Regions from separate parts of the Pseudarthrobacter sp. NPDC058329 genome, predicted to be linked through region 3. Evidence: riboswitches for the same ligand, from Rfam matches in the RefSeq annotation. Region 3 holds a riboswitch; each other region holds the start of a gene.
What was found. Region 3 has a riboswitch for S-adenosylmethionine ahead of ACFVYC_RS20765 (LLM class flavin-dependent oxidoreductase). Riboswitches for the same ligand answer to the same signal wherever they lie in the genome.
Positions count from the first base shown of each region.

Region 1: linked by a shared signal. The riboswitch ahead of ACFVYC_RS05740 (DUF1737 domain-containing protein) and the one ahead of ACFVYC_RS20765 (LLM class flavin-dependent oxidoreductase) in region 3 are both predicted to bind S-adenosylmethionine.
Region 2: linked by a shared signal. The riboswitch ahead of ACFVYC_RS15965 (bifunctional o-acetylhomoserine/o-acetylserine sulfhydrylase) and the one ahead of ACFVYC_RS20765 (LLM class flavin-dependent oxidoreductase) in region 3 are both predicted to bind S-adenosylmethionine.

Region 1 is NZ_JBHVZR010000002.1:274,435-277,698, forward strand. Features, by position in the region: gene opgC (OpgC domain-containing protein) at 1-1,230, opposite strand, end outside; SAM riboswitch class IV at 1,526-1,640, shown strand; gene ACFVYC_RS05740 (DUF1737 domain-containing protein) at 1,654-1,932, shown strand; gene ACFVYC_RS05745 (rhodanese-like domain-containing protein) at 1,929-2,339, shown strand; gene ACFVYC_RS05750 (O-succinylhomoserine sulfhydrylase) at 2,340-3,264, shown strand, end outside.
Region 2 is NZ_JBHVZR010000013.1:42,542-45,805, reverse strand. Features, by position in the region: gene ACFVYC_RS15970 (homoserine O-acetyltransferase) at 1-196, opposite strand, end outside; SAM riboswitch class IV at 209-324, opposite strand; gene ACFVYC_RS15965 (bifunctional o-acetylhomoserine/o-acetylserine sulfhydrylase) at 422-1,747, opposite strand; SAM riboswitch class IV at 1,790-1,905, opposite strand; gene ACFVYC_RS15960 (VOC family protein) at 2,070-2,708, shown strand; gene ACFVYC_RS15955 (DUF222 domain-containing protein) at 2,897-3,264, shown strand, end outside.
Region 3 is NZ_JBHVZR010000023.1:42,467-45,730, reverse strand. Features, by position in the region: gene ACFVYC_RS20770 (NtaA/DmoA family FMN-dependent monooxygenase) at 1-301, opposite strand, end outside; gene ACFVYC_RS20765 (LLM class flavin-dependent oxidoreductase) at 313-1,419, opposite strand; SAM riboswitch class IV at 1,456-1,566, opposite strand; gene ACFVYC_RS20760 (LLM class flavin-dependent oxidoreductase) at 1,767-2,921, shown strand; gene ACFVYC_RS20755 (rhodanese-like domain-containing protein) at 2,970-3,264, shown strand, end outside.

The DNA of each region.
Region 1 (3,264 bases), on a different contig from region 3:
GGCCCATGCTGTTGCCCACTTCACGCGCCGGGGGACCTGCCACAGAGCCACGAGGAGAATGACCAGCGCCGCACCCACAGTCCAGGATGCCGGCCCGGAAAGGGTGTTGGCCCGCACATACCCGCTGTGCGCCGCAACCTCAGTGACCGGACCTGTCACCAACGGGGAAGCTTCCAGCCTCTGCCGGGCGGCGTCTGCAATGGCCGGGTTCCCCGTCAGCAGCCAGTCGATGCTCGCCACACCGGTGTCACGGGTGCTCGTCCGCTCATCCCAGACCACCGCGGCCGTCTTGGCAAACTCCGGGGAGCCGGCTGCCCCCAGGACCTGGTCCCACCACGTGGACTTGACCTGGGCTTCCGGGGCTCCGCCCGAATTCGGGCTGTAGAAAGCGGATGTCTGCAGCAGGAACGGCTTGTTTTTCCGGGCCGCGTACGTCGAGTAGAAGTTTTCGCCGCCTGAGGCCGTGAGCATTTCCTGGAGTTCGCCCTGACGGGGAACGGTGTTAATGGGCGCTCCGCCGGCCGTGTCGTCATGGAAAGCGGTCAGCCCCACCCAGTCCACGGCGTCGTCCCCTGGATAGTAGGGCTCGTAGGCCGCGTCCGAACTGTTCCAGGCGCCGTCGCCATTGGTATCGAGCAGGGCAAAGCCCTCGCTTCCCGGCGCGGGGGCGCTCCGGTGCAGGCCAAAGGGGTAGTCCTTGCCCAGGTAGGGCTCCCACACCATGGCGGTACGGCCGCCGTCGGTATCCTCGAAGGCGGCGGCTACGGCCCGGAAAGCGGACCGGTAGGCGGAAGGTTGCTGGCCCCACTCCACCCAGCTGGCATTCATGTCCGGAGCAAAGCGGATCAGCACCTGGCCCCTGAAGTTGCCTGTCCGTTCCGCCACTTCGTCAGCAAATGATGCGGCGGCTTCAGCGGTGACCTGGTCCAACGGAACCGTCGGCTTCACCGTGAGCATGGCATGCGCGCCTTGCTCTCCTGACTGTTCCAGGAAGCCTCTGATGTCGTTTACCTCTGAGGGGCGGAACGGGAAGGCTATGTCATGCCCCAACAGCGCCGGCGACGCACCCAGGCGGTCGGCGAACCCGGCGGCGGTGTCCTCACCCCATTCCAGGACAGCGCCCAGCAACGGCTTGCCCTCGTCCGGAAAGCTATCTGCCGCCCGGGCCGCTCCGCCAGGCAGCACCACGGCCAGGACTGCCAACAGTATGGCGGCCAGGAAGGCCGCCACGCGGCGCACCAAAGGAAGGTGATGGATCTTTCGCGCGACGGCTGATGACGAGCTGATGGGACCCCCAAGGCTGATGCTTCAACGACGGGGCGGCGGCCCCACAAGAACTTTATCCGGCATGTCAGGAGGTCGCAGGCATCGGTCCCCTGCCCCCCGGGGTGCCTGTCGCCGTCGTCCTTCATGGACCTGGTTGGCTGCGGACGTATGGCCTCCCTCCCGGACCGGAAGGGTTCAGTTACGGAACATGACGACGGCGGCGCTGCGGCCGCGCGTGCCAAGTGTTACGTTTTTGGGGAGTAATGAGTATCGGCGCCAAGCCCTGACTGGCCGGTCGGCAACCCTCCTTTCGCGGCGGGGTGCCTCAGGTGAATACTCGGCATATCGACCGAATCGTGTTGCAAGCGTGAAAGAAGGAGATCCGTCGTGTCTGACGCACCTGCCCTTGAAGAAAGACTTTCCTACCGGCTTGTCACCGGGCCGGATGACAGGTCTTTCTGTGAAAGGATTTCGACCGCCCTGGCCGAGGGCTACGTGCTGCACGGCAGCCCGGCGGCAACGTCCAACGGCGGCAAGGTGATAGTTGCACAGGCCCTGGTCCTTCCGGCTGCCATCGCATCAGCCGATGCCGCCGTCGCCACCGCGGTGGATGACCTTGAGTCCGCAGGCGAAGACCTTGAGTTCGACGGCGAGGGCCACGCATGAGCTATGCAGGGGACCTGACGCCCCAGGAAGCGTGGGACAAGCTGGAGCAGGGCGCCATCCTGGTGGATGTGCGCACCGAGGGCGAATGGGCCCACATCGGCATCCCGGACACCAAGGCCACGGACAACGATCCCCTGTTCATCCAGTGGACGTTCCCCGGCGGCATCCCCAACCCGGATTTCATCACCCACCTGACCCAGCAGGCGCCCGAGGATGCTTCGACCGAGCTGGTGTTCCTGTGCCGCTCCGGGCAGCGTTCCGTCGCGGCCGCGATTGCTGCCACGCAGGCCGGATTCACCTCTTATAACGTGCTGGAGGGCTTCGAGGGCGAGCCGGACCGCTACGGCGAACGCACCGTCAACGGCTGGAAGAACCGCGGCCTGCCCACCAATCTCGGGAAGAATTAAGTGACCTTCAACGAAGACGCCGCCGGCTGGAGCCCCGACACCCAGGCCGTCCGCGGCGGATTGGACCGCACCAATTTCCAGGAGACCAGCGAAGCTGTGTTCCTGAACTCGGGCTTCGTGTACGAATCTGCCGCCGCGGCGGAACGTGCCTTCACGGGTGAAGACGAGCGCTTCGTTTATTCCCGTTACGGCAACCCCTCCGTGGCCACCTTCCAGGAGCGGCTCCGCCTCCTCGAGGGAACCGAGGCGTGCTTTGCGACGGCGTCCGGCATGTCCGCGGTCTTCACCGCCCTGGGCGCCCTGCTGGCAGCCGGCGACCGTGTGGTGGCCGCCCGCTCGCTCTTCGGTTCCTGTTTTGTGATCCTGAATGAGATCCTGCCGCGCTGGGGAGTGGAGACGGTATTCGTGGACGGCCCGGACCTGGAGCAGTGGCGTGACGCCCTGTCCCAGCCCACCACGGCCGTCTTTTTTGAGTCACCCTCCAACCCCATGCAGGAGATCGTGGACATCGCCGCGGTCAGCGAACTGGCGCACGCAGCCGGTGCCACCGTCGTCGTCGACAATGTCTTTGCCACCCCCCTGCTGCAGCGCTGCGGGCAACTCGGCGCGGACGTCATTGTCTACTCCGGCACCAAACACATTGACGGCCAGGGCCGGGTGCTGGGCGGCGCTATCCTGGGCACCAAGGAATTCATCGATGGCCCTGTCAAGCAGCTCATGCGGCACACCGGTCCGTCGTTGTCCGCCTTTAACGCGTGGGTGCTCACCAAGGGCCTCGAGACTATGGCCCTGCGCGTTAACCACTCGTCCGCTTCAGCCCTGCAACTGGCCGAGTGGCTGGAGCAGCAGCCTGCCGTGAGCTGGGTGAAGTACCCGCTCCTGAAGTCACATCCGCAATACGAGCTCGCCGCGAAGCAGATGAGTG
Region 2 (3,264 bases), on a different contig from region 3:
TCACGTGGGTGCTGCCGGTCAACGCATGTTCAATCAGGACGGCGTTGCTGCCGTCCTCGTTCAGGGTGCCCCAGGTTTCATAGGCGAGGGTGACGTCCGGCAGGTATCCGCCAGCCTCCAGCTGCAGGCCTCCGATGGAGGCATAGCGGACAATCCCGTGTTCGGGGACAGTTGTACGGGTGACGGTAACCGTCATGGCAAGACCTCTTCTACGCGCTTGCCCGCCGTCGTATGACCGGCAGGCCAGGTCTTCACCCGGGGCACCCCGCCGCGGAAGGAGGGTTGCCGGCCAGCAAGCCGGGGCTGTCACTGGCACTCATGACCTGCTTCGAGTGTACGAAACAGCCCCTGCCTGCTGCCAAGAGTGTGACTGGTTGTGACTTTCCCGGCTTGCCGCCGCGTTGGGCACCCTCGTGGTGGGCTAGGCTCCGGTGGCCCCCTTGGCGGCCCGGAAGCCTGCCTCGAGGTCCGCCAGGATGTCGTCGATGTGCTCGATCCCCACCGAAATCCGCACCAGACCCGGGTTCACGCCGGCAACCACCTGCTGCTCCGGTGAGAGCTGGCTGTGGGTGGTCGACGCCGGATGGATCACCAGCGAACGGACGTCACCGATGTTTGCCACATGGGAGTGCAGCTCCAAGGCGTCCACGAAGCGCTTGCCTGCCTCCGCACCTCCGGCGAGGTTGAACGACACGATGGCGCCGGTACCTTTGGGGCCGTATTTGCGGCCCCGCTCGTACCAGGGGCTGGAGGGCAGCCCGGCGTAGGCGACCGATTCGACGTCGTCACGCGCTTCCAGCCACTGCGCCACGTCCAGGGCGTTGGCCACGTGCCGCTCCACCCGCAGGCTCAGCGTCTCCAGCCCCTGGGCGATGAGGAAGGCGTTGAAGGGCGATACTGCCGAGCCAAGGTCGCGCAGCAGCTGAACCCTGGCTTTGAGGATGTACGACAGGTTGGCGCCCAAGGCACCGTCGGCGCCCAGGTCGCGGGCGTACACCAGCCCGTTGTAGGTGGGGTCCGGGGTGTTGAAGCCGGGGAATTTGGCAGGGTCCTTGCCGAAGTCGAAGTTTCCGGAGTCCACGATCACACCGGCGATCGCCGAGCCGTGGCCGCCCAAGTACTTGGTGGCCGAGTGCACCACGATGTCCGCGCCCCATTCCAGCGGCCGGATCAAGTACGGGGTGGACAGGGTGTTGTCCACAATGAGGGGCACTCCGGCGTCATGCGCAACCCCGGACACGCCTTCGATGTCCAGGACGTCCTGCCGCGGGTTGGACACCACCTCGCCGAAGAAGAGCTTGGTGTTGGGCTGCACTGCGTTACGCCACTGGTCCAGGTTGTCCGGGTCCGCCACGAACGTGACTGAAATGCCGAACTTCTTCAGGGTGTGGGCGAGGAGGTTGTAGGTGCCCCCATAGAGGCTGGGGCTGGCGACGATGTGGTCCCCCGCCTCGGCAACGTTCAGGATGGCGAAAGTCTCCGCCGCCTGCCCGGAGCTGAGCAGCAGCGCTCCCAGGCCGCCCTCCAGGCTGGCGATCCGTTGCTCCACCGCCTCCTGCGTGGGGTTGCCGATCCTGGTGTAAATGGGCGCCAGTTCGGCCAGGGCAAAGCGGTTGGCGGCGCTCTCAGCCGTGGGGAACACGAAGGACGTGGTCTGGTAGATAGGAAGTGCACGGGCACCGGTGGCGCCGTCCGGCTCCTGCCCGGCGTGGATCTGGCGTGTTTCGAAAGACCAACCGTTGGACAACTAAGGCTCCTTTGACATGGCCCGGCATGCTGGAAGCACCGCGGGCCGCGCTTGCCATCCGGCCGTTGCCGGACAGCCAGGTCCTCACCCGGGGCACCCCACCGCGGATGGAGGGTTGCCGGCCAGCGAGCCGGGGCTTGGCGCTGGCACTCATGACCTGAGCTCAGTGTAGGAACGAGCACACAACACCCGACAGGATTATGACGAACATAGTCCTCAGGATTTCCCGGGGGCAGGTGGGTTCATGAAGGGTTTCCACGGCAAAATCCCAGTAAGGGTACCCTTAGCTGAGAGCCCGATCACAAAGTGCCAAGATGTTGCCATGCGCATGGATCACGTCTCTTACGCCTGTGAACACGATGGCCTGGCTGCCACCACCGAACGTATCTCCTCTGCCCTCGGCGTTGAGGCAGTCAAGGGCGGGGTACACCCGCGGTTCGGAACCCGGAATATGATCATCCCGCTCGCGGGGCACAAGTACCTCGAAGTGGTGGAGGTCCTGGACCACCCCGCTTCGGACAAGGCTCCCTTCGGGCAGGCAGTGCGTGCGCGGTCTGCTGCCGGCGGCGGCTGGATGGGCTGGTGCGTCGAAGTGGACGACCTGGCCCCCTTTGAGGAACGTCTGGGACGCTCCGCAGTCAACGGCAACCGCAAGTTTCCGGACGGCCGCGAACTGGTCTGGAAACAGATCGGCATCCTGGGCTTGATTGCCGACCCCCAGGTTCCCTACATGCTCAAGTGGGACGGCGATCCTTCCCTGCACCCCTCCAACGCCTACGACAGCAACGTGAAGATGAGCTGCCTGACCATCGCCGGTTCGGCAGCCCGGGTCACCGAATGGCTGGGTGAGCCGGTGGAAAAGCCGTTGGAAGACGTCGCCGTGGAGTGGGTGGCACCGCACGGTACCCCCGGCATCCTGTCGGTGACGTTCGAGACCTCCAACGGAGCTGTCACGATCTGATCCTTCCTGGAGTCCGGGCAGTCCTGCCCGGCCCCCGACTGTTGGGCAGGTGCTCTTCTTTGCCCTCCTGAGCTTCGGCCGCCATCAGCAGGTGACAACGGCGTCACCTGCCGATGGCGGCCGAATTTTTTTGTGAGCCCGGATTGCATCCCCGCCGGAATGTCTGACCCCCTTGTCATGATGGGTTCATGGGCACAGCGGCGGTGGCAAAGGCGTATGACGACATCAACGCCGCCCTTGCTGTGCTAAATGCTGAGGTGGACGGGTGTGGTTCTGAGCCGTTCTCGGAGGCTGATCCGCTGGCCGGGCTGGCGGATGGGTGCCTGGACATCCTTGCCGGGGCGCGTGTGGCCGAGGCCGGGTTCGCGGGTCTGAAGGCCCGGGCTGCGGTGAAGTACACGGACACCGCCGATGCTGTGGCACCGCCGGACGCGCCGGTGCAGGCGCAGGAGATGGCTATCGCCGCGGAAATCGGCGCCCTGCTGGCCCTCGGCCCCCGCGCGGCGGGTTCGTTCCTGGCCGCATCCCATGCCCTGGCCAGGGAGTTGCCGCTGAC
Region 3 (3,264 bases):
TGGCCACCAGGCCGATGTTGGTGGTCACCGCGGCAAGTGCTGCGAGCGCCGTTTGGGCGTCCGGCCGGCCAGCGACATCCAGTTCGTGGATCCTGCCCAGGTGTTCGCGCAGCCGCAGTCCCTCGCCGAGGAAGAAGGCACTGAACAGGCCGCGCTCGGCGGTCTGGGCCACCCTCCGGAAGGATTCGAAGTCGGTCTGCGAGCCGCTTTCCGGTGCACGCCAGACCGTGGTGTGGTTGACGCCCTGGAAGAAGACGCCGAACTGGATGGTGCCGTCGCCGTCGATGCGGGAAGTGCTCATGAGGGTTCTCCCTAGTGGGCCGCGGCGGCGGCGTAGCGGTTGGCGGGGCGGGTCAGGCCGAAGGATTCGCGCAGCGTGCATCCCGGCGCGGGTGCGGTGATGATGTTGGCGCGGCGCAGTTCGGGCAGGACCGCGGCTGCCAGTTCCGGCAGTTCGGTGTCCAGCACCGCCGGGTGGATCCGGACGCCGTCGCTGTCCTTGAACAGGGCTGCGAGGAGATCCACCAATCCGGCGGCGTTGCCCACGTAGCGGGCTCCGCCGGTCCAGCGCTGGTGGGCATCAAGCTCCTCGAGCCGGTCCGCGGCGCGGCGGCCGCGGGAGTCCAGCACGACGTCGAGCTCCACCAGGGTGCGGGCCGCGCCTGCCTCGCGGGCTGATGCAGCGGCGGCAGCGAGTCCCTCGAGTGTTGCGGCGGATACGAGCGCCACGTCCGCTTCGACGGCGGGCAGCAGCGCAGCAACAGCGAACACCGGCAGCTGCCCCTGCAGCGGGCGGGGAATGATCGAGGGCCCCTTGACCGAGAACCGGCTGCCCTCAAAATCGGCGTAGTGCAGCTTGTCCGCGTCCAGGTACCGGCCGGCGGCCGCGTCGCGGATGACGGCGTCGTCCTCCCAGGAGTCCCAGAGCCGGCGTGCGGTTTCGACGACGTCCCGCGCCTCGGACTGCACGTCCGCCTCCGCGATGGCGTCCCTGCCCACGGACCGGGATTCCTGGACGGTGTTCTCCACATTGACCAGCCAGCCGGCGCGGCCGTGTGAGGAGTAGTCCAGGCTGGCCAGCTGGGTGGCCACGTGGAACGGCTCGGTGTAGAGGACGCCGGCTTCGGGGACCAGGCCGATGGACCGGGTCAGCGGGGCGCTGAAGGCTGCCCGCTGGATGGCATCGATCCGGCCGGCGATACCAGTGCCCTCGGTGTCGGTGGTGCGGGAATCGCGGAAGGTGGCCAGGTGGAAGCCGGCGATGTCCGCCGCCTGCACGGTCCCGCGGATACGGCTTCCGCTCAGGAGCGTTCCCGGCTCGTGGGCGGCGAAGCGCCACGCAGCCGGGTGGGCGCCATCGCCGTCGAGCTCGATGCCGAGCACGGCGGAGCGCTGGCTGGGTGGAGGTGTGGAAGGCATGGATCCCCTACTGTTCGGGCCGCGGACGGCCGGTACGACATTCGCTTGCCGCTGCTGCGGCCAGGTCTGTTTCCGGAGCACCCCGCCATAAAAATGCCTGAGGGTTGCCGCAGCACCAGCCGGTCCTTCGCGTGCTGTCTCTTGACCTGCGACTGAATCTAGGGGTCCGTGCGGGCGCTCCACAAGCGGCTGGTCTTGCAGCGTCAAGGGCGGAAATGCGGCGTCAACGGGCGCTGTATTCCGTCATTTATGAACCAGTCTTGGCCTGCGTTACCTGGCATTTCGGGAGGTTGAGTCCGGTGACGGCCGGGGTGCGGAGGCGAGGCGGAAATTCGTAGTGTCATCCCATGTCCAAGCCTCCCGTGGTTCCGCTCTCCGTCCTCGACCTCAGCCCGATCTCCGCCGGCAGCACCGCCGCCGATGCGCTGCGGAACAGCATCGATCTCGCCGTCTCCGCCGAGCGGCTGGGCTACAGGAGGTTCTGGCTGGCCGAGCACCACCTGAGCGCAGGAGTCGCCGGGTCCGCTCCGCACGTGCTGTCCGCCCTGGTGGCAGCGGCTACCAGCACCATCCGCGTTGGCACGGCCGCCACCATCCTGGGCAACTACCGACCCATCCAGGTGGCTGAGAACGTGGGCACCATTGCAGCGTTCCACCCGGGCCGCGTGGACCTGGGCTTCGGGAGGTCCGGGGTACCCAAGGCAGGGCTTCCCCATGCCGCCGGCGCACCGGCCACCGCTCCGGACGCTCCGGCAGACACCGCAAACCGGATTGTGGACGGGCTGGTGGTCCCGCCACCGCGGCCGCTGTTTGGCAGGGCCTTCCCGGAACGGTTCCAGCTTCAGGCCCGGCTGCTGGGCCGCGTCCCCGGGGATGTGGACAATTTCGAGAACGATGTCCAGGACATCATCGCCTTCTTCGCCGGGACCTACCGCGCGGAAGAAGGCGCGACGACGGCCATCCACCCCGCGCAGGGCAACCCTCCGCAGTTCTGGATCCACGGTTCCAGCGCCGGACCCAGCGCCCGGCTCGCCGGCAAGCTCGGGCTGCCCTACGGGGCCAACTACCATGTTGCGCCCTCGGCAGTCCTCGAATCCGTAGCAGAATACCGGGCACATTTTGAACCGTCCGGCCTTCTGGATAAGCCGTACGTGGCAGTCTCGGCTGACGTTCTGGTGGCCCCCACCGCGGCCGAGGCCGCCACTGTCGGGGCCGGATTCGAGCACTGGGTGCACAGCATCCGCTCCGGCAAAGGCGCCATTCCCTACCCGGCCCCGGAGGACGCCGCCGGGCTCCCGCCGCTGGAACCGGCCGAGAGGGACCTGGTCCGCGACAGGCTGGACACCCGGTTTGTGGGCGACCCCGCGCAGGTGGCCGAGGGGCTGCGCTCCCTGCGGCGGGCCACCGGCGCCGACGAACTCCTCATCACCACCATCGCCCACAGCCAGGCGCACCGCATCCGCTCCCAGGAACTCCTGGCCGCGGCATGGGGCCTGGGCTGACGGAACACTGCTTTCACCCACCAGCACACCTACCGAAGGAGCACCACAATGAGCGAGCAGAACACCCCGGTCGACCCCCAGCTGATCAGCGCCGAACAGGCAGCCCAACTGATCGAGGAGGGCGTCCTCCTGATCGATATTCGCAGCGAAGGCGGCCGGGCCAGCACCGGAAGCGTCCCCGGCGCCGTTGTGGTGGACCGCGAAAACGTGGCCCAGGACTTCGGCCCGGAATCGGACACCAGGCTTCCGCAGGTGACCGGAACCGACCAGAAAATCGTTGTGTTCTGCGGCTCCGTCAACGGCTCCGGCCCCGTGGCGCAGAAGCTCAAGGTGCTGGGCTACC